DNA from 2 places in the Gordonia sp. NPDC062954 genome. Region 2 is predicted to be linked to the other one. Evidence: predicted binding sites of a transcription regulator. Region 2 holds the regulator's gene; the other holds the start of a gene.
The links. The regulator LexA, encoded in region 2, represses DNA repair genes until DNA is damaged. The targets are predictions, from matches to a motif close to CGAACANNTGTTCG.
Positions count from the first base shown of each region.

Region 1: the regulator LexA is predicted to act here: its motif matches at 5,677-5,690, upstream of ACIGKQ_RS03365 (HNH endonuclease signature motif containing protein).

Region 1 is NZ_JBITWL010000002.1:158,889-168,779, reverse strand. It holds gene ACIGKQ_RS03385 (GMC oxidoreductase) at 1-76, opposite strand, end outside; gene ACIGKQ_RS03380 (TetR/AcrR family transcriptional regulator) at 378-956, shown strand; gene ACIGKQ_RS03375 (NAD(P)/FAD-dependent oxidoreductase) at 946-2,487, shown strand; gene ACIGKQ_RS03370 (FAD-dependent oxidoreductase) at 2,484-4,184, shown strand; gene ACIGKQ_RS03365 (HNH endonuclease signature motif containing protein) at 4,415-5,662, opposite strand; gene ACIGKQ_RS03360 (mycofactocin-coupled SDR family oxidoreductase) at 6,028-6,840, opposite strand; gene ACIGKQ_RS03355 (TetR family transcriptional regulator) at 6,886-7,506, opposite strand; gene ACIGKQ_RS03350 (MMPL family transporter) at 7,526-9,760, opposite strand.
Region 2 is NZ_JBITWL010000003.1:211,704-221,594, forward strand. It holds gene ACIGKQ_RS05115 (fructose-specific PTS transporter subunit EIIC) at 1-729, opposite strand, end outside; gene ACIGKQ_RS05120 (1-phosphofructokinase family hexose kinase) at 796-1,818, opposite strand; gene ACIGKQ_RS05125 (DeoR/GlpR family DNA-binding transcription regulator) at 1,848-2,618, opposite strand; gene ACIGKQ_RS05130 (phosphoenolpyruvate--protein phosphotransferase) at 2,784-4,466, shown strand; gene lexA (transcriptional repressor LexA) at 4,486-5,262, opposite strand; gene ACIGKQ_RS05140 (LysM peptidoglycan-binding domain-containing protein) at 5,825-6,112, shown strand; gene nrdR (transcriptional regulator NrdR) at 6,216-6,728, shown strand; gene hrpA (ATP-dependent RNA helicase HrpA) at 6,721-9,891, opposite strand, start outside.

The DNA.
Region 1 (9,891 bases), on a different contig from region 2:
CCCCCTCGAGCGTCTCGTCCTCGTGGGCCCACCTACGCGCGGCGGGCCGGGAGACATTGAAACATGTTTCAGTCATCCGACTCAAGGCTACGCGAGATCGCACGCGCTGACGCCGCTCGCTCGCGCGATGCCGCTGGAGGCACGCCATGCGGGCACGCGCATGTCCGGGAACATCACGACCCACGGGGGTCGGAGGGACAATCCAGATCGTCGCCCGCTGCGGTGATGTCGGCGGACACTTTCCGACGGCGCCAGGCCCGGCGGCGGCCTGGCTCGGCAGTTCAACGCGGAGATCGACGAGCACAGCAGCGCCGCCGAATCACGGAACTAAACAAGCAGTCTGGACTGTTTGTGATTTTCGCACTACCGTCACCGACATGACCGAGCACGAACCCGCTCCTACGCGAACCCAGGCACAGCGCACCGCGGCCACCCGCGCCAGGGTGCTCGACGCCGCCATCGACTCGCTCGTCGAGCTCGGCTATGCGCGCACGACGACGCAGGAGGTCAATCGGCGTGCCGGGGTTTCGCGCGGCGCTCTACTCCACCATTTCCCCACCCGTGAATCTCTGGTCGTCGCCGCCGTCGGCCATCTGGTCGAGGCCCGCATGACCGAGATCCTGCAGCGCCCGCGCACCGGCGGCGAAGACATCTCGGTGATCATCGAAGCCTTCAGCGGACCTCTGTTCGACGCGGCGCTCGAGCTGTGGGTGGCCGCCCGAACCGACGACGCATTGCGCACCGCCATGGCGCCCCTCGAGCAAAAGGTCTCCGACGCGCTCACCACGGGCAGCGAAGAGCTTTTCGGCGCGCGCTACACGCCCGATCAGATCGCATTGTCGGTGGAGCTCGCGCGTGGCCTTGCGGTCTCACGCATCCTGCGCACCCCAGACTCCGACCGCGCCTTCACCGACCGCGTGCTCACCACTTGGAAGGACATCCTCGATGCCCAGTGATCCCACTCCGATACCTCGCTGCGACCGGCTACCCGACCGCGTCGACGTCCTCGTCGTCGGCGCCGGATTCGGCGGCCTGGCAGCCCTGCATCGCCTGTCCGTCGACCACCCCGATCTGAACGTTCTCGCTGTCGAGCGCGCCGAGGGCGCGGGCGGGGTGTGGCGCGCCAACGACTATCCCGGAGCCGCGTGCGACGTCCCCACTTCGCTGTACTCGCTGTCGTTCGCACCGAATCCCGACTGGTCACACACGTACGGGCGCCAGCACGAGATTCGCGACTACCTGGTGGGCGTTGCGGCCCAGTTCGATGACCGCATCCGTTACCGCTGCGCGCTGCTGGATGCGCAGTGGGATGACGCCGCAGGTGAGTGGTCGGTCACCACCGAACTCGGTGGTCTTCGGTGCCGGTTCCTGGTGGCTGCCCCCGGCGCGCTGTCGGCGCCGGGAGTCCCCGATCTGCCGGGGTCAGAGACGTTCGACGGTCACGTATTCCACAGCGCGCGCTGGGATCACGAGCACACCTTGTGGGGCCGTCGGGTCGGGATCGTCGGCAGCGGCGCCTCGGCGGTGCAGATCGTCCCGGAGATCGTCGACGAGGTGGAGCACCTGGTGGTCTTCCAACGCACACCCGCGTGGGTCGTGCCGCGCCTCGACCGCCGCATCGGACGAGCCGAGCAGGAACTGTACCGACGCATTCCCGCGGCGCACCGCCTGATGCGCAGGATGGTCCATCTCTACCGCGAGTCCTATGTGATCATGATGGCGCGGCGTCCGGAGTTGCTGCCGATCGCCACGGCGATGGGTAAGGCACAGCTGCGGCTCCAGGTGCGCGACCGCACGCTGCGGCAGCGACTGACCCCGCGATACACCATCGGGTGCAAGCGCATGCTGCTCACCAACAAATGGTTTCCCGCGCTGCAGCGACCCAACGTGACGGTCACCGGCGCGCTGACGGCGTTGTCCGACGGTGGCGCGATCGACGACTCCGGAACAACGCACGAGGTCGACACACTCATCTATGCCACCGGTTTCACCCCCACCGAACCACCCATCGCCCAGCACATTCGCGGGCGCACCGGCGCCACGCTCGCCGAAACCTGGGCCGGATCGCCGTCGGCCTACCGTGGCGTGTCGATCCACGGGTTCCCCAATCTCTTCTTCCTGTACGGGCCCAACACCAACCTCGGGCACAGCTCGATCGTGTTGATGCTCGAACCACAGGCGCGCTACGTCAGTACCACGATCGCCCACCTGCGCACCGCCGGCATCGACACCGTGGAGGTGCGGGCCGACGCCCAGCATCAGTACAACTCCCATCTCGACGACGAACTCGCCGGAACGGTCTGGAACACCGGCGGCTGCGCCAGTTGGTACATCGACTCGTCCGGCCGCAACTCGGTGATGTGGCCGACGTTCACGAACACCTATCGACGGCTGATGTCACACTTCGAGCCGCTCGATCACCGTCTGGGTCGTCGCCACGGTGCGACTGCCGGCCAATCGGCGCGCGAAGCTGAGGTCGGCCGATGACGACTCGCGACGACCACTACGACGTCCTCATCGTCGGTTCGGGATTCGGCGGCTCGGTTGCGGCGCTGCGCCTGGCGGAGAAAGGCTACCGCGTGGCGGTGCTGGAGGCGGGACGACGATTCGCCGACCATGAACTCCCCAAGACGAGCTGGCGCATCCGGGACTATTTGTGGGCACCGGCACTCGGATGCTATGGCGTACAACGTATGCACCCACTTCGCGACGTGCTCGTGATGGCCGGCGCGGGAGTCGGTGGCGGGTCGCTGAACTATGCGAACACCCTGTATCGACCGTTGCCCGCGTTCTTCGACGACCCGCACTGGGGCGCCATCACCGACTGGGCGAGCGAACTCGACCCGTACTACGACCAGGCGGCGCGCATGCTGGGCGTGACCACTTTTCCCGACACCACCGCCGCCGACGAGGTGATGGCCCAAGTCGCCGAGGAAATGGGCGTCGGTGACACCTTCGTCCGCACGCCGGTCGGTGTGTTCTTCGGAGAACCGGGCAGCACCGTCGCCGATCCCTACTTCGGCGGTGCAGGACCTGACCGCACGGGGTGCACCCAATGCGGTTCATGCATGACAGGGTGTCGGGTGGGCGCGAAGAACACTTTGGTCAAGAACTACCTACATCTGGCGGAAGGCCTCGGCGCGCAGATCATCCCGATGACAACGGTCGTCGGCGTGCGACACCAGACTGTGGGCGGTTACGAGGTCGACACTCGTCGGACGGGCGCGAAAGTCCGTCGCCGGCGACGCACCTTCACCGCCGATCAGGTCGTCTTCGCCGCTGGCACCTACGGCACCAACAAATTGTTGCTGTCCATGCAGCGCTCCGGCAACCTGCCGAGGCTGTCGGGCCGCCTTGGAAAGGTGGTGCGCACCAACTCCGAAGCAGTCCTAGCCGCCACCGCACGCGACACCACCACCGACTACACCCGCGGCGTCGCGATCACCTCATCCTTTCACCCCAACGACCACACCCATATCGAACCGGTCCGCTATGGCAAGGGCAGCAACCTGATCGGCCTGCTCCAGGCGATCCTGGTGGACGGCGACGGCCGCACACCGCGCTTGCTCAAGGCGATACTCGCGATGGCCGCGCACCCGGCCACCACGGCACGGTCGCTGTCGGTGCGCCGTTGGTCGGAACGGACCATCATCGCACTCGTCATGCAGACCATCGACAACTCGATCGAACTGTTCGCGGCGGGCACCGGGCCGGTGCTTCGAAGCCGGCCCGGCGACGGTGACCCGCCACCGAGATGGATTCCCGAGGGGCACACCGCCGTCCGGTCCGCCGCCCGACAGATCGACGGAGATGCGGGCGGTTCGCTCGTCGACCTGCTCAACATCCCGATGACGGCACACTTCCTCGGCGGTTGCGCCATCGGCGCCTCCCCTGAGGACGGTGTGGTCGACGCCTACCATCGCGTCTTCGGATATCCGGGACTGCACGTGGTAGACGGTTCGACCGTGTCGGCGAATCTCGGAGTCAATCCGTCATTGACCATCACCGCACAGGCCGAGCGCGCAATGGCGCTGTGGCCCAATGCCGGAGAATCCGACCCTCGCCCACAACTCGGATCGGACTATGTGCCCGTGGAAGCGGTCGAACCATATCGCCCGGCCGTGCCACCATCGGCGCCGGGTGCACTCCGTCTGCCGATCACTCCGGTGCAGCGGTGGGCGTGATCGGCCGGCCGGCCTGGATACGCCGCCCGACCTGACGGATCGGGGCGTACGGTGTCGCGTATCGCGCACCACGAGGGTTGTTGTGCAACCGATGTGGCCGTCGGGTACGCGACACCGTTGCGGCGCCGTTGTTTCACGCTATGGAGTTCTCAAGGGACGGTTGCGGTCCCGACCGGGATCGGGTGCGTGGGAAGACTTGGCTGCGTGACCTACTCGCCGGTCAGCGTGGCTCAGGCGGCGGCGGGTAGGTTGTCGAGGTTCATCGTGCGTCGGTTGTAGGCCGGTATCGGCCGACGTGTCGGGTCGACAGCGACGGGTGGGATGAGCCAGGGATGTCGGTCGTGACCCATGATCACCTCCCACCCGTTATGGTGGATGTCGGCATGACACGACGGGCACAGCAAACATCCGTTATCCAACACCGTGATTCCACCATCAGCCCAATGCACAATATGATGGCCCTGGCAGCGGGAGGCCGCCACACCGCATTTGATGCAACACTCGTCGCGTTTGTGCAACGCTTTACGCAGATGGGCTGGGAACAGGCGTTTGTCTTTACTCATCTCCATCGGCACCGCCTCACCATCGACGATCGCGACCGTCGCGGTGGTGTCACACGTCAGGGTGCGCAGCATGGCTTCGGAGATCGACCCCAGGAACGGCAGTTCGGCCAGATCAGGAGTATCGGCGGGCACCGACACCAGCATCTGGTGACGCGGTGCCGAGGCCGCATCGCCGCTGCGGGCAGCGATATCCAGCAACGCTTCGAGGGCGTCGGCATGCCGGCGCTCGGTGGAACGCGCATCCGGTGAACCGTCAGGTTCAGGGCGCGGAGCCGCCAACTCTTCCATCGCAGCCGAGAATTTTTCGCCGACCTCGGTGTTGAGGTCGGCGCGCACCTGCAGCCGTCCGTCACCGTCGACATCGTGGGTGAGCGTGTTGAGGTTGCGGTCTTCGGAGGCGGGTAGCCCACCGGTGTCCTCAGCGGCCTGGTTACCCAGACGACGGGCACGTTTGCCGATGTCGGCGGGGGTGGCGCCGGAAAAGAAGTGGGCGAGAAGTTCGGTCACGATGTTTAGACGCGCCACATCGTCGATCGGTTCCGCTGATCTTTTCCCGACATGATCGACACCTTTACCCACCGCGTCGACATGCTCGGCGGAGATCGCCCCATCAGCGGCGTGCGCGGCCAGGGTCGGCAGTTTCTCGCGGGCGGTCGCGATGCGGATCAGACGGGTCGCCACCGCCGGCGCGAGCCCCATCACGATCAACAACTCGCTGAGTTTGCGGCCGTGGTCGCGGGCCACACCCAGTCGGTCCAGATGGCCGACCACCGTCGCGGCGTGATGGTCGATCAGATTACGCAACGTGACCAGTGTGGTCATCGCATCGAACGCTGCCCGACCCGACATATCGTCGCCCAAGTGCAGGTCACGAACAGAATCAGTGATGGTGGTGAGATCCCCCGAAGCTCCCATGACTCCACTATGGTCGAACACCAGTTCGACGTCAAGGAAATTCTTGAAAATAGTGCAGAAGATTTTTGAGCGGGTGGGGTGGTTTCGATACGCGACGGGCTCGCAAGCTCGCACGCCGCTACTCAACCAACGAAAAGGGGGCGGCGGCACGTAGGGCGGGCGCCGCTACTCAACCAACGAAAAGGGGGCGGCGGCACGTAGGACGGGCGCCGCTACTCAACCAGCGAGGGGGGCGGCCGTGCATGGGGTGGCACGCCGCTACCCAACGAGCGACAGGGGCAGCGGTGCATGGCGTGGCACGCCGCTACCCAACGAGGAACGGACAGCGGGCTCGCAGGCTTGCGCCGACTGATCCGGTGAGACCGTCAGAAGTACTGGGCCCCACCATCAATGGAGATGTGCTCGGCGGTGATGAACTTCGATTCGTCGGAGGCGAGGAACGCGACGACGTTCGCGATCTCCGACGGCTCGGCGACGAACTGGTTGAGGAAGGTCATCCCCATGCCGGCCAGGCGCGGATTGGCCGCGTTGGTCTCCTCGATCCGCGCGACCATCTGTCCGGAGCCCATCGGCGTGGCGACGGCACCGGGGTGGATGCTGTTGACCCGGATGTCGTGATTGCCCAACTCCGCAGCGAAAGCCCGTGTCATCCCCACCAACGCATGCTTGCTGGTGGTGTAGTGAACCATGAAGGGCTGCAACTTCTTACCGGCCAGCGAGCTGGTCAGGATGACCGATCCGCCACCTCGCTCGATGAGATGCGGCGCGGTCGCCGTGACGGTGTTCCACACGCCGATGACGTTGATGTCCATCACGTCGCGGAAGCTGGTCGGAGTCACCTCGTCCCAGGTCTCCGGAATGCAGATGCCGGCATTCGCCACCACCACATCCAAGCCGCCGACCATGGCGACGCCCTCGGCGACGACCTCCCGGAGCGCCTCGAGATCTCGCACATCGCATTGCCGCAGGTGCGCCGCGGCGCCCTGCTCCTCGACAAGACGACGGGTCTCGTCGAGGTCTTCCGGGGTGGCCGGGTCATACGGTACGCCGGGCAACGGGCCGGCGATGTCGACGCCGACGATGGTCGCCCCTTCAGCTGCGAGTCGGACGGCGTGGGCACGGCCCTGGCCGCGGGCCACACCGGTGATGAAGGCGATTTTGTGGTCGAGTCTTCCCATGGTGTGAAGTCCTTTCGTGAGCCGATGCCCGAACTGGTCTCCCACTCAGAGCGGCAGACCCTGTTCCAGCAGATCGACCGCGTTGAGCAGGGTGGCGAGCAGGTCGTCGTCGGTGGGGTCATCCCTGGATTGTGCGAAGTGAAACATCACTCCGCCCGCGGCGGCAATGAACACCCGTAGGCGAAGGTCATCGGACTGCACGCCCAGGTAGTCGGCGAAGAAGTCTGTCGCCTCCGAAATCGCTCTGTCGCTTTCGATCTGGTAGGCGGTTCGCAGCGTCGGCTCGGACTGGATCAGCCGCATGCGTGCGGAGTTGCTCACCCACTCGTCGGCGGTCCCGATGCGGAACATCTGTCCGATCAACCGGCGCAGCAGATCGAAATGCCCCAGCCCGGGCGGGATGGCGGCGATTGCGTCGTGCCGAGCTTCCTCCAGATCGTCGGAGATGACGACCTGCTCCTTGGAGGCGAAGTACCGGAAGAACGTGGTGTGAGAGACCTCTGCCTCGCGCGCGATCTGCTCAACTGTCGTGTGGGTGTAGCCGTTCTCGGCGAACAGCTTCATCGCCGCGTCGCGGATCGCTTTGCGGGTGCGAATCTTGTTCTTCTCCCGCAAACCGACCCGACGCCCCGGGCCGCAGCCCGGGGACGTCGTCGGTGTGGCCATTTGTCGGTGACCTCCCTGATCAGGTCGCCGGGGCGACCGCCTGCCGCTCGTTGTCGGCATCGAGGTGTTCGAGCCCGCGGTCGCGGACCGCACCACCCTCGATGTCGAAGTTCACCACAAGACGATCCAACCACTTCGGCAGCCCCCAGGCGCGATCACCCAGCAGAGCGATGATCGCCGGCACCACCATCATCCGGATGATGAAGGCGTCGAACGCCACTGCCACCGCAAGCGAGAAGCCGAGCATCTTGGCCGTGGTGTCAGGCGCGAGCATGAACGCGGCGAACACGCTGATCATGATGATCGCGGCGGAGGTGACCACACGCGCACCGTGCCGATATCCGGCGATGATGGCGTCCTTGGCGGACATCCCGTGGATGTACTCCTCGCGCATTCGGGTCACCAGGAACACCTGATAATCCATCGCCAGGCCGAACACCACGCCGATCAGGAAGATCGGCAGGAACGACAGGATGGGCTTGGTGTTGTCGATCAGGCCCAGTGCGCCTTCCTGGAAGAAGAGCACCGTCATGCCGAAGGTGGCGAGCACGGAGAAGATGAAGCCGAGGGTGCCGATCAGGGGCACCCAGATCGAGCGGAAGACGCCGATCATGATCAGGAATGCCAGCCCGACCACGACCACCAGATACGGGATCAGCGCACTGTCGAGTTTGGCCGACAGATCCGACAGGATCGCCGTCTGCCCACCGACATGCAGTTCCACCCCGGCGGCTTCGGCGGTGGGCGCGTAGTCGCGGATCGTCTCCATCAGATCGTGCGTTGCGGCATCCGATGGCGCGCTGATCGGCGTCACCGAGATGAGTGCGGTGTCCGCTCCCACCTGTGGCTGCGGTGTTCCGTTACCCATCCAGGTGAGCGTGGCGGCGTTGGCCACGTCGTCGAGCGTCGCGATATGTTCCACGGCACTGTCGGCCGCAGCGCTGACGTCACCGTCTTCGGTGTGCAGCACCACCAGCAGCGGCCCGTTGATGCCCTCACCGAAACCGCGCTGCAGCAAGGTCTGCGCCTGCGCCTCGTCGTCGCTGGTCAGCGACATGCCGAGTTCCATCTTGGACATCGGGATCGCGGCCAGAGCCAGCACGGCGAGCCCCGCGACGATGAACGGGATCGGCCGATTGACCACTCTGCGACCGACTTTGACGCCCACGGTATCGAAGGTCGCACTCTCCTCAGCGTGCTTGATCCACGGTATGCGCGGGGTGAAGGCGAATCGGCCGACCGCGCCGAGCAGCGCCGGGATCAACGTGAGAGCTGCGACCACCGCCATGAACACGGCGACCGCGGCGCCCATACCCATCTGGGTGATCAGCGGGATGCCGATGACCATCAGGGCTGCGACGGCGATGATCACGGTGAGGCCGGCGAAGACGACGGCCGATCCGGCAGTGCCGACCGCTCGGCCGGCCGCATCGGCGGGATCACCACCCCGCATGCGCTCGGTCCGGTAGCGGGACACGATGAACAGCGCGTAGTCGATCGAGACGGCGATGCCGAGCATGGTGACGATCGCGGTAGCGGTCTCGTTGATGCTGAGGAACTCCGCCGACAGCGTGAGCAGCATGATGGTGATCATCACGCCCACCAGGCCGGTGACCAGCGGGATGAATGCCGCCACGAGCGCACCGAACGCGACGATCATGACCACGAAGGCGACCGCGAAACCGATCAGCTCGGCAGTCCCACCGGCCTCCATGACCTGCATGAGCGAGCCGGTGGCCTCCACCCGCAGGCCATCACCACTGTGCTGGGCGAGGATCTCCTGCAGCTGCTCCTTCTCCTCGACGGTGAGATCCATGATCTCGATGTTCTGGCGGATCTGGATCAGGCCCACCCGACCTTCGTCGCCGAGGACCGACGCGCCGATGGTCGGGTTGGCCTGCGCGGCCACCACCGGGTTGACCACGGTGCTCGCATCGGTCAGATCGGGCAGTGTCTTGAGGTTCTCGACCAGCGCGTTGATCTGATCGGTGTGCGCGGCCAGCCCGTCGTCGGCGGCCACGAGCACGCTGGTCGACGCTTGCGACTGCTGCTCCATGACCTGCGGGAAGTACTCCTCGATCTGCGAGGTGGCGGTACCGGAGTCGGTACCCGGCAGGCTGAAGTCCTTCGCGAACTTCGGGCTCAGCGCGCCCACCAAACCGGCCACCGTGACGGCGGCGAGCAGCCACGTCGCGATCACCCACCATTTGTGTCGGAAGCAGAATCTTCCGACTCGGAACAGCATTGAGGCCATCGTCTCCCTCTCGGATCGGCGGATCGCCGGCGGTCAAAAGTGTTAGTGACTACCACTTGTTACTGGATAACAATAAATGTCGGATTTCGCCACCGAGTCCGCCGCCAGAGTGTCGAATGCCTCCCTCCACG
Region 2 (9,891 bases):
GGTGGCGAAGATCACGGCGTCGGCATCGGCGATGACCTGGGGATCGAACGAGGTGGTCGCCGAGGAACCCTGGGTTTCCACGTGGAAGTCGACGTCGGCGCGTTCGGCCGCGTACTTGAGTGCGTCGGCGGCCATGTAGGTGTGGGCGATACCGGTGGGGCAGGCGGTGATCGCCACGACAGACGGCCGTCGGTCGGCGTCGCCGGCGTCTGGTGCCGTGGGCGTTGTCTCGGGGGTCGCCACCGTGGATGTCGCCGCCGGCGTCTGGGTGGGCTGCGGGTTGATGGCCTCGTCGACGAGTTGTACGACGCGCTCGTCGCTGTCGGCCGCCCGCAGCGAGTCGACGAACTCCGGACGCACCAGCGACCGGGCCAGCGAGCTGAGCAGCTTCATGTGCTCGGAGGCGCCGCCTTCGGGTGCGGCGATGAGGAACACCAGGTCGGCGGGACCGTCCGGGGCGCCGAAGTCGACCTTTCGCGACAGGCGCGCCATCGCGAGGGAGGCTGCGGTGACCGACGCGGCGCGCGCGTGCGGGATCGCGATTCCGCCGGGCAGTCCGGTGGCGGACTTGGCCTCGCGATCGAGCGCGCCGCGGGCCAGCACGGTGGCGTCGGTGGTGCGGCCGGCCGAGGCCAGCCGATCGGCGAGGTAACCGATCACGGCCGCCGGGTCGTCGCCGGCGTCCACGTCGAGGCTCACCGTCTGTGGGGTGATGATCTGTTCTGACATGGGTTTTCCTTCGTGCGGGTGCTTGTCGGAAGGTGGATTTGCTTCGGTGTCAACGCAAGGGGATCGTCAACCTGCACTGGCGGCCCCGGTGAGGTCGGTGACGGAGACGTTGTCCGGATCGATCTGATCGGGATAGGGCGGTTGAGTGCCGGCCAGAGCGGTGGCCGCAGAGCCGTACGCCACGGCCATCCGGAGCCGTTCGGGTTCTTCGGCACCACTGCATTCGGCGATGAGATAACCGGTGAGGGCAGCGTCGCCGGCGCCGACGGTGCTGCGCGGCACGATGGGCGGTGGGGTCGCGAACCATGCGCCTGTCGAGGTGACCAACAGGGCGCCGGCGGCGCCGAGAGTGGCGAGGATCGCCGCCCCGGTGCGGTGCGCCAGCACGGTGGCGGCGGCGATCAGGGGAGCGTGGTCGCCACGCGCAGATGCCGTCGACAACTCCGCCGGGTCGACACCGGTGGCCTCGGCGAGCTCTTCCTCATTGGGCTTGAGGAGATCGACCGGCCCGGTGACCGCCGCGGCGAGCGGAGCGCCGGAGGTGTCCACCGCCACCCGGCAACCCGTATCGGCAAGTGCGTCGACGACCGTGCGGTACCAGTTGTGCGGCAGCCCCGGCGGCAGCGAGCCGCACAACGCCACCCAGCGGGCATCGTTGGCATTGGCGAGGACCAGCTCGGTCAGTTCGGCGGCCGACGCGTCGTCGAGCACGAAACCGGGTGCGTTGACCTTCGTGGTGGTGCCGTCGGGGTCGACGATGGTGACGTTGGACCGGACCTCACCGTCGATCGCGAGTGTCAGGTAGGGCAACGCGACCGAGTCGAGCGCCGCGAGCAGCGGGTCACCGGCGCGCGCCGGGAGCAGTGCCCGCGTTCCGATACCCGCAGCGGATGCCACCCGGGCGACGTTGACGCCCTTGCCGCCCGGTTCGGTGCGGACGTTGCTCGCACGCTGGACCGCGCCATGGCTCAACGGCGCGGTCAGTTCCAGCGTCCGGTCCAGACTCGGATTTGCTGTCACGGTCACGATCGCCGGCGAACGGCCGGGGTCGACCCGGCCGGCGGCCGAAGCCGGGTGGGGGTCTGTCATGGATTCCCTCTCCGTGGTGTGGTCGGTGATCACGCGATCACCGTCTCGATGCCGTGGTCGGCGAGTGCCCCCGCGAAGTCGGGGTCGATACCGGTGTCGGTGATCAGTACGTCGATGTCGGCGAGCGCGGCGAAGGACGTGAGATCTTCATGGCCCGCCTTCGACGAGTCCGCCAGAACGACGACGCGGTGGGCGGAACGGACGATCGCCGACTTGATCGCTGCCTCGTCCGGATCCGGGGTGGACAGACCGTGGGCGATGCTGATGCCGTTGGTGCCGACGAAGGCCGTGGTGATGCGCAGCCGTTCGAGTGCGGCGACGGTGTCGGCGCCGACCATCGCCTGGGTGAGTCCGCGGACTCGGCCGCCGAGCACATGCAGGGTCTCGGCGCCCTGTGCGGCCAGGGCGCCGGCGATGGGAATGCTGTGGGTCATCAACGTCAGTCGGCGGTCACGGGGGAGTGCGAGGGCGGCCTGGTAGGTGGTGGTGCCGGCGTCGATGAACACCGACCCGCCGTCGGGTGGGAGGAAGCGCGACGCGGCCGCACCGATCGCGAGCTTCTGGTCGGTGTGCGACATCAGGCGTTCGTCGATGCCCTGTTCGCCGACGACCGGCGTCGCGCCGGGACGTACGGCGCCACCATGGACGCGCTGGAGGTGTCCGTTGCGTTCCAGCACAGCGAGATCGCGGCGGACGGTCTCGCTCGTCACGTCGAACAACGAGGCCAAAGCGGTGACCGAGGCGCGGCCGTTGACCCGTACCTGGTTGGCGATCGCCTGCTGACGTTCTTCCGCGTACACGATGTCCTCGTCTGTTGATTTGATTGGCTTTGGATGTGGGTATATCTGTGTTTACGCCTGTTTATGTTGACAAGTCAAGGTTTTCTTGTAACTTGGATCACAACGGTGACCAGTGGATCGTGGCGGCACACCGTGGCCCAGCCCGTCGGACAAGTGAGGATCTCGGTGGAGCACACACACGTACTGAACGGAACGCCGGTCGTCGGCGGACACGCCTACGGGCCCGCGATCTGGCCGGGTGAGCGTCCGGTGTATGACCCGGCCGTCGCCGCCCCAGTCCTCGAGGACGAACGCGACGTGGAGATCAAGCGGTTCACCGACGCGGCGGCCGCGGTCGCGGGGAGGCTGCGGGAGCGGGCATCACACGCCTCGGGTGCCGCGGCGGAGGTGTTGTCGGCGACGGCGGGTCTCGCCGAGGACCGCGGGTGGACCGGCGCGGCCTCGAAACTCATCACGACAGGGACGCCAGCGCCGGCGGCAGCGGTCGCCGCGACCGACCAGTTCGCGGAGATGTTCACCAAGCTCGGCGGCCTCATGGCCGAGCGCGTCACGGATCTCAACGATGTCCGGGACCGCGTGGTCGCCGAACTACTGGGAGTCCCCGAACCCGGGGTTCCGGAACCCGCCGAACCGTCTGTGCTGTTGGCCGACGATCTTGCTCCGGCCGACACGGCGGGACTGGACCCGACAAAGGTCACCGCGCTGGTCACACGGCTGGGCGGCCCGACCAGTCACACCGCGATCATCGCGCGACAACTCGGGATTCCGTGTGTGGTGGCGGTATCCGGCCTCGGTGAGGTGGCCGCCGGGACGACGGTGCTGGTCGACGGTACCGCGGGCACCCTGGAGGTCGAGCCGGATCCCGACGACGCCGCCGCGCGCGTGGCCGAGAGCCGGCGGATGGCGGAATTGGTGGCGGCCTGGGCCGGACCGGGAGTGACCGCCGACGGGCGACCGATCGCGGTCCTCGCCAATGTCGCCGATGGCACGTCGGCCCGGTCGGCGACCTCCCACCCGGTAGAGGGTGTCGGCCTGTTCCGTACGGAGTTGGCGTTTCTCGACCGCGCGGACGAGCCCTCGGTGGAGGAGCAGACGCGGCTCTATCGCGAGGTGCTCGACGCCTTCGAGGGGCGCAAGGTGGTGATCCGGACCCTCGATGCGGGCTCCGACAAGCCGCTGAAGTTCGTCACGCAGATCGAGGAGACCAATCCGGCACTCGGCGTGCGTGGCAACCGGATCGTCGATGCTCATCCGGGCATCCGGGCGGCCCAGCTCGACGCGATCGCGGCAGCCGCCGACGGACATCAACCGACGCCGTGGGTGATGGCGCCGATGATCGCCTCGGCGACCGAGGCCGCGGAGTTCGCCGGGGAGGTACGCCGACGCGGACTGATCGCCGGTGTGATGATCGAGGTGCCGGCGGCAGCGATCCTCGCCGAATCGATCCTGGCGGAGGTCGACTTCGTGTCGATCGGAACCAACGACCTGACCCAGTACACGATGGCCGCCGACCGGATGTCGGCGGAGCTCGCCGCTCTCACCGATCCCTGGCAGCCCGCGGTGCTCACCCTTATCGCCGGCGTGGCGCGTGCCGGTCAGGCCGCCGACAAACCCGTCGGGGTCTGCGGCGAGGCGGCAGCCGATCCGTTGCTCGCGTGTGTGCTGGTCGGACTCGGGGTCACGTCCCTGTCGACTGCGCCCGCGGCCTCGGCCGCGGTCGGCGCCAGGCTTGCGGAGGTGACCGTCGAGCAATGTCGTGCGGCCGCCGAGGCTGCCCTGGCGACGGCCGAACCCGCCGCGGCGCGTGCTGCTGCGACTGCGGTGCTGGCCGGCGCAGTGGTCGGCTGAGCGGCCGGCCCGCTCGGGTTCAGACCCGGCGCATCACGGTGACGACCTTGCCGAGAATGGCGGCGTCATCGCCCGAGATCGGGTCGAACAGATCGTTGTGCGGCATCAGCCAGACGTGGCCGTCCTTGCGCTTGAAGGTCTTGACCGTGGCCTCGCCGTCGATCATCGCTGCCACGATGTCGCCGTTGTCGGCGACACTCTGCTGGCGTACGACCACCCAGTCGCCGTCGCATATCGCCGCGTCGATCATCGACTCGCCGACCACGCGGAGCAGGAACAGTGAGCCCTCACCGACGAGTTCGCGGGGCAGCGGGAACACGTCCTCGACGGCTTCCTCGGCGAGAATGGGTCCACCCGCGGCGATCCGGCCGAGGACCGGTACGAACGTCGGGGTGGGCAACTGCGCGCCATCGCCCGATGCGGCCGTACCGCCCGGTGGGATGTGCTGGTCGCCGTCTTGGATGTTGACCGCGCGTGGGCGGTTGTGGTCGCGCTTGAGTAGACCTTTGCGTTCCAGGGTCCGCAGCTGGTGGGCCACCGACGACGTCGAGGTGAGGCCGACGGCATCGCCGATCTCCCGGATGCTCGGCGGATATCCGCGCTCGCGGACCGAGGCGCGGATGTACTCGAGGACGCCTCGCTGACGAGGGGTCAGGCTAGCCTCGACGACTTCCGGATCGGCGACCGCGCTATCCGATGCCTCCGTATCGGCTCCGGTCGGCGCCTGCGCCTCGGGTTTCGGCTTGCTGCTGATCCCGCGGGACGCGCCGCGCCGCCCGCCGGCTTTGTCGCTCATCGGTCGAGTCCTTCCTGTCGCCGAAACCGGCAGTGGCCGATTACGGGTTGCCGGTCTGGATCGAAAAACTGCTGGTCTGTTCGGGGAGACTGCTCGGCTGGTTCGGAGCTGCTGTTCAGGGCCCATCCACGCACGTCACCATGTCGCCGACAGTAGCCGAACATTTTGACATGTTCAAACATGTGTTCGACGTGTGTCGAGACATTGTCGGACCCACGTGCTACAAATCGAACATGCGTTCTCTCGAACACATGAGCGACGTGCGTTCGAGAGGCGCCCGAGGTTCGATCCGACTCGTTCCCAGGAGGACACGATGAGCACAGCGACCCTTCATCGGCAGACGCAGTACGCACCGGCTGCGTCCCCGATGCACCCGGCATCCGGGCGCCCTGCAGACGTCCCGACGCGCGACAGAGTCCCGGCCGGGCATGTCTCCCGACCGCGGCGGCGGGGGCGATATGACTCCACTGGGCCCACGAGGCGTCGACCGGGCGGGTCCGGTGCCCCCGCGGCACGGGTGTCGGGGACGAGTTGTGCGTCGCCGGGAGTCGACCGTAGGTTCGTGCGTCGACGCGCGACGGTCGCAGCCGTGGTGCTCGGTGGGGCGCTCGCGGTGCTGGTGTGGGCGGTCGCCATCGTCGGCTCCAACTATGCCGCGTCGGTGCAACCGAGCCCTACCGGGACCGAGGTGGTCCACGTGCGGCAGGGTGATTCGTTGAGCTCCATCGCCGATCGCATCGCGCCGGATGTGCCACGCCAGGCCGTCATCGAGCAGATCGTCGAACGCAACAAACTCGCCGGCTCCGGCCTGCGGGTGGGGCAGGCTTTGATCGCACCCGCATACAGCTGAGGGCCTGACGGTATCCTCGATGGCACAGGGTCCGGCCGGGAACCGGCACGGCGTGACGGGTGACCGGTACGCCGGTGTGTCCAGAGACGTGCGTGAGGACGACATGCGCTGCCCGTTTTGCAAGAACGAAGACACCAAGGTCATCGACTCGCGTGTCGCCGACGAGGGGCAGGCGATCCGACGGCGCCGTTCGTGTGCGGAGTGCGGTCGCCGATTCTCCACCGTCGAGAGTGCCGTGCTGTCGGTCGCCAAACGCAACGGGGTCACCGAGCCGTTCAGTCGGGAGAAGGTGATGCGCGGGGTTCGTCGGGCCTGCCAGGGCCGAGACGTCGCCGAGGACGCGCTCGCCAAGTTGGCCCAGCAGGTCGAGGATGCGGTCCGCGCATCGGGATCGGCCGAGATTCCCAGCAATGAGGTGGGGTTGGCGATCCTCGGTCCGCTGCGTGATCTCGACGAGGTGGCCTATCTGCGCTTCGCCTCGGTCTACCGGTCATTCGACTCGCTGGAGGACTTTCAGCGAGAGATCGACGACCTGCAGGGCAATCTCACCCACCGCTCCGAGGCCGATTCCGGGGTGGTTGATGAGCGGGTCAGCGTCACCGACGGTCTCAGCTGAACTGATCGAGGGCGCGGATCGCCCGCTTCTCCGAGATCGGCCGTGCGGTGCCCAACCGCTGCGCGAACAGTCCCACCCGCAGTTCCTCGACAAGCCAGTGCGCGTGTTCGTCGAACGCATCCCGGCGCGCCGCAGCGAGGTGCGTTGCACGCTGATTCCAATGCGTCACAACACGATCGATGGATGCCAGGGCGGTACTGTCGCGGCCGGCAGCTGCGGGCAACTCCGTGAGGCGAACGGTCGCGGCCTCGAGGTAGCGCGGCACATGGACAAGGCGGTCGTGCGGGGTCGCGACGACGAATCCGTCGAAGACCAGATTGTCCAACTGCTCGGCGACGTCATCGGCGGCCACCGAGCCGCTGAGCCGGTCCATCTGCGCGCGCAGTGGGGCCACGCGGCGGAGCACGTCAACGCTCAGGGTGAAGTAATCGGGAGCCTGTTGCGCCACCCGGGGGCGCAGATCGTCGCGGAGTCGCCGGAATTCGGTCGCCGATCGCACGGCACGAAGGTTCCGGTCTGCCGCGAGGTCGCGGATGGCGCGTCGGGTGCAGTCGCCCACGAGATGTTCGACATCGCGGTAGGGGCTCTGACTCATCGCCAACCGACCGGCGGCATCAAGGGTCGCGGTGATCTTGCGGGTCAGCGGTGGGATGGTCAGGTCGAGGAGTGCCACCACCGCTGCGCTGTGACGGCGGTCGCGTTCGGCCTCGGTGCTCGGCTCGACTCGGGTCACCCCAACCGTCCGGCCGGCTGCGTCACGAACAGCGTCGAGTCCCACATAATGGGTTATCTGCTGTCCGGCAACAGTTGTCGTCACCGTGGGCGGTAGCTCGCCGATGCCGGTGGCGGTCCAGTCCGTGACGACCTCGACGGGCCGGGCGGCCTCGTGCGACCCGTCGAACTCCTGCTTCAGCCGGTGCAGCGACTTCCCGGTCGTGAGCACGGTGCCGTCACGGTCGACCACGGCAAAATTCATCGTGAGGTGGGGTGGAATCCGCTCGGGTGCGAAGTCGTCGGGAGACACCGTCATGGTCGTGATCGTCGACAGTTCGCGGGCGAGGCCGGCGACGAGGGGCTCGGCGCGCGGTGTCAATCGGGACAACGCGAGATCGGCGAAACGCTGCGCCGGCGCCATCGACTTGCGTAGCGACTTGGGGAGTGACCGGACGAGTTCGGTCGCGAGCTCGCTGCGCAGGCCCGGAACCGACCAGTCGAAGCCTGCCGGCCGCACATGGTCGAGCAGCGGCCGCGGGATCACCACGGTGACACCGTCATCGGGCGCACCCGGTTCGAACCGGTACCGCAGCTCGAGGCGGGTTTCGCCCTGCTGCCAGGCGCCGGGGAAGTCGGTGTCGGCGACAGCGACGTCGGTGGCCACATCCTCCGGGCGGAGATCGAGCAGGTCTGGCTGCGCGCGCCGGGCCTTCTTCCACCAGCTGTCAAAATGTCGGGCCGAGACGACCTCGTCACCGATACGCGCGTCGTAGAAGTCGAACAGTTGCTGTTCGCTGATCACCACATCGCGACGCCGTGCACGGTGTTCCACATCGGCCGCGGCCTCGAGCAGAGCACGGTTGTTGTGGAAGAACGTGTGCTCGGTGCGCCAGTCACCCTCGACGAGGGCGTGACGGATGAACATCTCTCGTGCGGTCGGTGGATCAATGGGCCCGAACTGCACCCGGCGTCGTGCCACCAGCGGGACGCCATAGAGCGTCACCCGCTCGTAGGCCAACGCGGCGCCACGTTTCGCCGACCAGTGCGGCTCGCTGTAGCTGCGGCGAACCAGATCTCCGGCGAGTTGCTCGACCCACAGCGGATCGATCGCCGCCACCGTGTGCGCGAACAGCCGGGAGGTCTCCACGAGCTCGGCGGCCATCAGGAACGCGGGCGGCTTCCGGGCCAGCGCCGAACCCGGGAAGATCGCCATGGTGGTGTTGCGTGCGCCCAGGTATTCGCGTGAATCACCCTGCCGCACGGCTATGTTGCCCAGCAGGCCGGCCAAGATGGCGCGGTGGATGGCATCGGCATCGCGTTCGGTTGCCGGAACAGACCAGTCGAGGTCGGTCACCACCCGGGTCAGCTGTCGATGCAGTTCCTGCCATTCCCGGATCCGCAGAAAGTGAAGGAACTCGCGTTCGCAGAGTCTCCGGAACTGATTCCCGGACAGCTCTTTGCGGCGCTCGGTCAGATACGACCAGAGCTCGAGGTGGGCCAGGAACTCCGAGCCCGGCACGGCGAACCGCCGGTGAGCGGCGTCGGCTGCCTCGCGCTGGTCGGCAGGGCGCTCGCGCACATCAGGAATCGACAGCGCCGCGGCGATGACCAGAACATGGTCGAGGCACCCGCCGTCACGCGCCGCGATGAGCATGCGGGCCAGTCGTGGATCCACCGGGATGCGGGCCATCTGGCGGCCGACCTGGGTGAGCACGGGTTCGTGGTCGTCGCGTTGCGTCTCGTGTATTGCGCCGAGCTCGGTGAGCACGGCCATGCCGTCGCGGATTGCGCGAGCGTCCGGGGGTTGGACGAACGGGAACTGCGAGACGTCGCCGATGCGCAAGGAGGCCATCTGCAGGATGACCGCGGCGAGGTTTGTGCGCAGGATCTCCGGATCGGTGAACGCGGCGCGGGCGTCGAAATCCTCCTCCGCGTAGAGCCGGATGCACACGCCCGGCGCCACGCGGCCGCACCGTCCCGCACGCTGGCGGGCACTGGCCTGTGAGATCGCTTCCACCGGAAGTCGGTTCACCTTGGACCGGGTGGAGTAGCGGGAGATTCGCGCGGTGCCGGGGTCGATCACGTAGCGGATGCCCGGGACGGTCAACGAGGTCTCGGCGACATTGGTGGCAAGCACGATGCGGTGTCCCGACGACGGCACGAACACCCGTTGCTGATCGGCGATGGACAGACGGGCGAACAGGGGCACGATCTCGGCCCCGGCCGAGGCACGATGCCGCAGTGCATCGGCCGTCTCGCGGATGTCACGTTCGGTCGGCAGGAACACCAGGATGTCGCCGCTGCGCCGACCGGCCCACAACTCGCCGACCGCGGCGTCGATCGCCTGTGCCTGATCGAGGTCGCGATGGTCACTGTCCGGGTCGCGTGCGTCACCGAACGGCCGATAGCGGACCTCCACGGGGTAGGTCCGACCGGACACCTCGAGAAT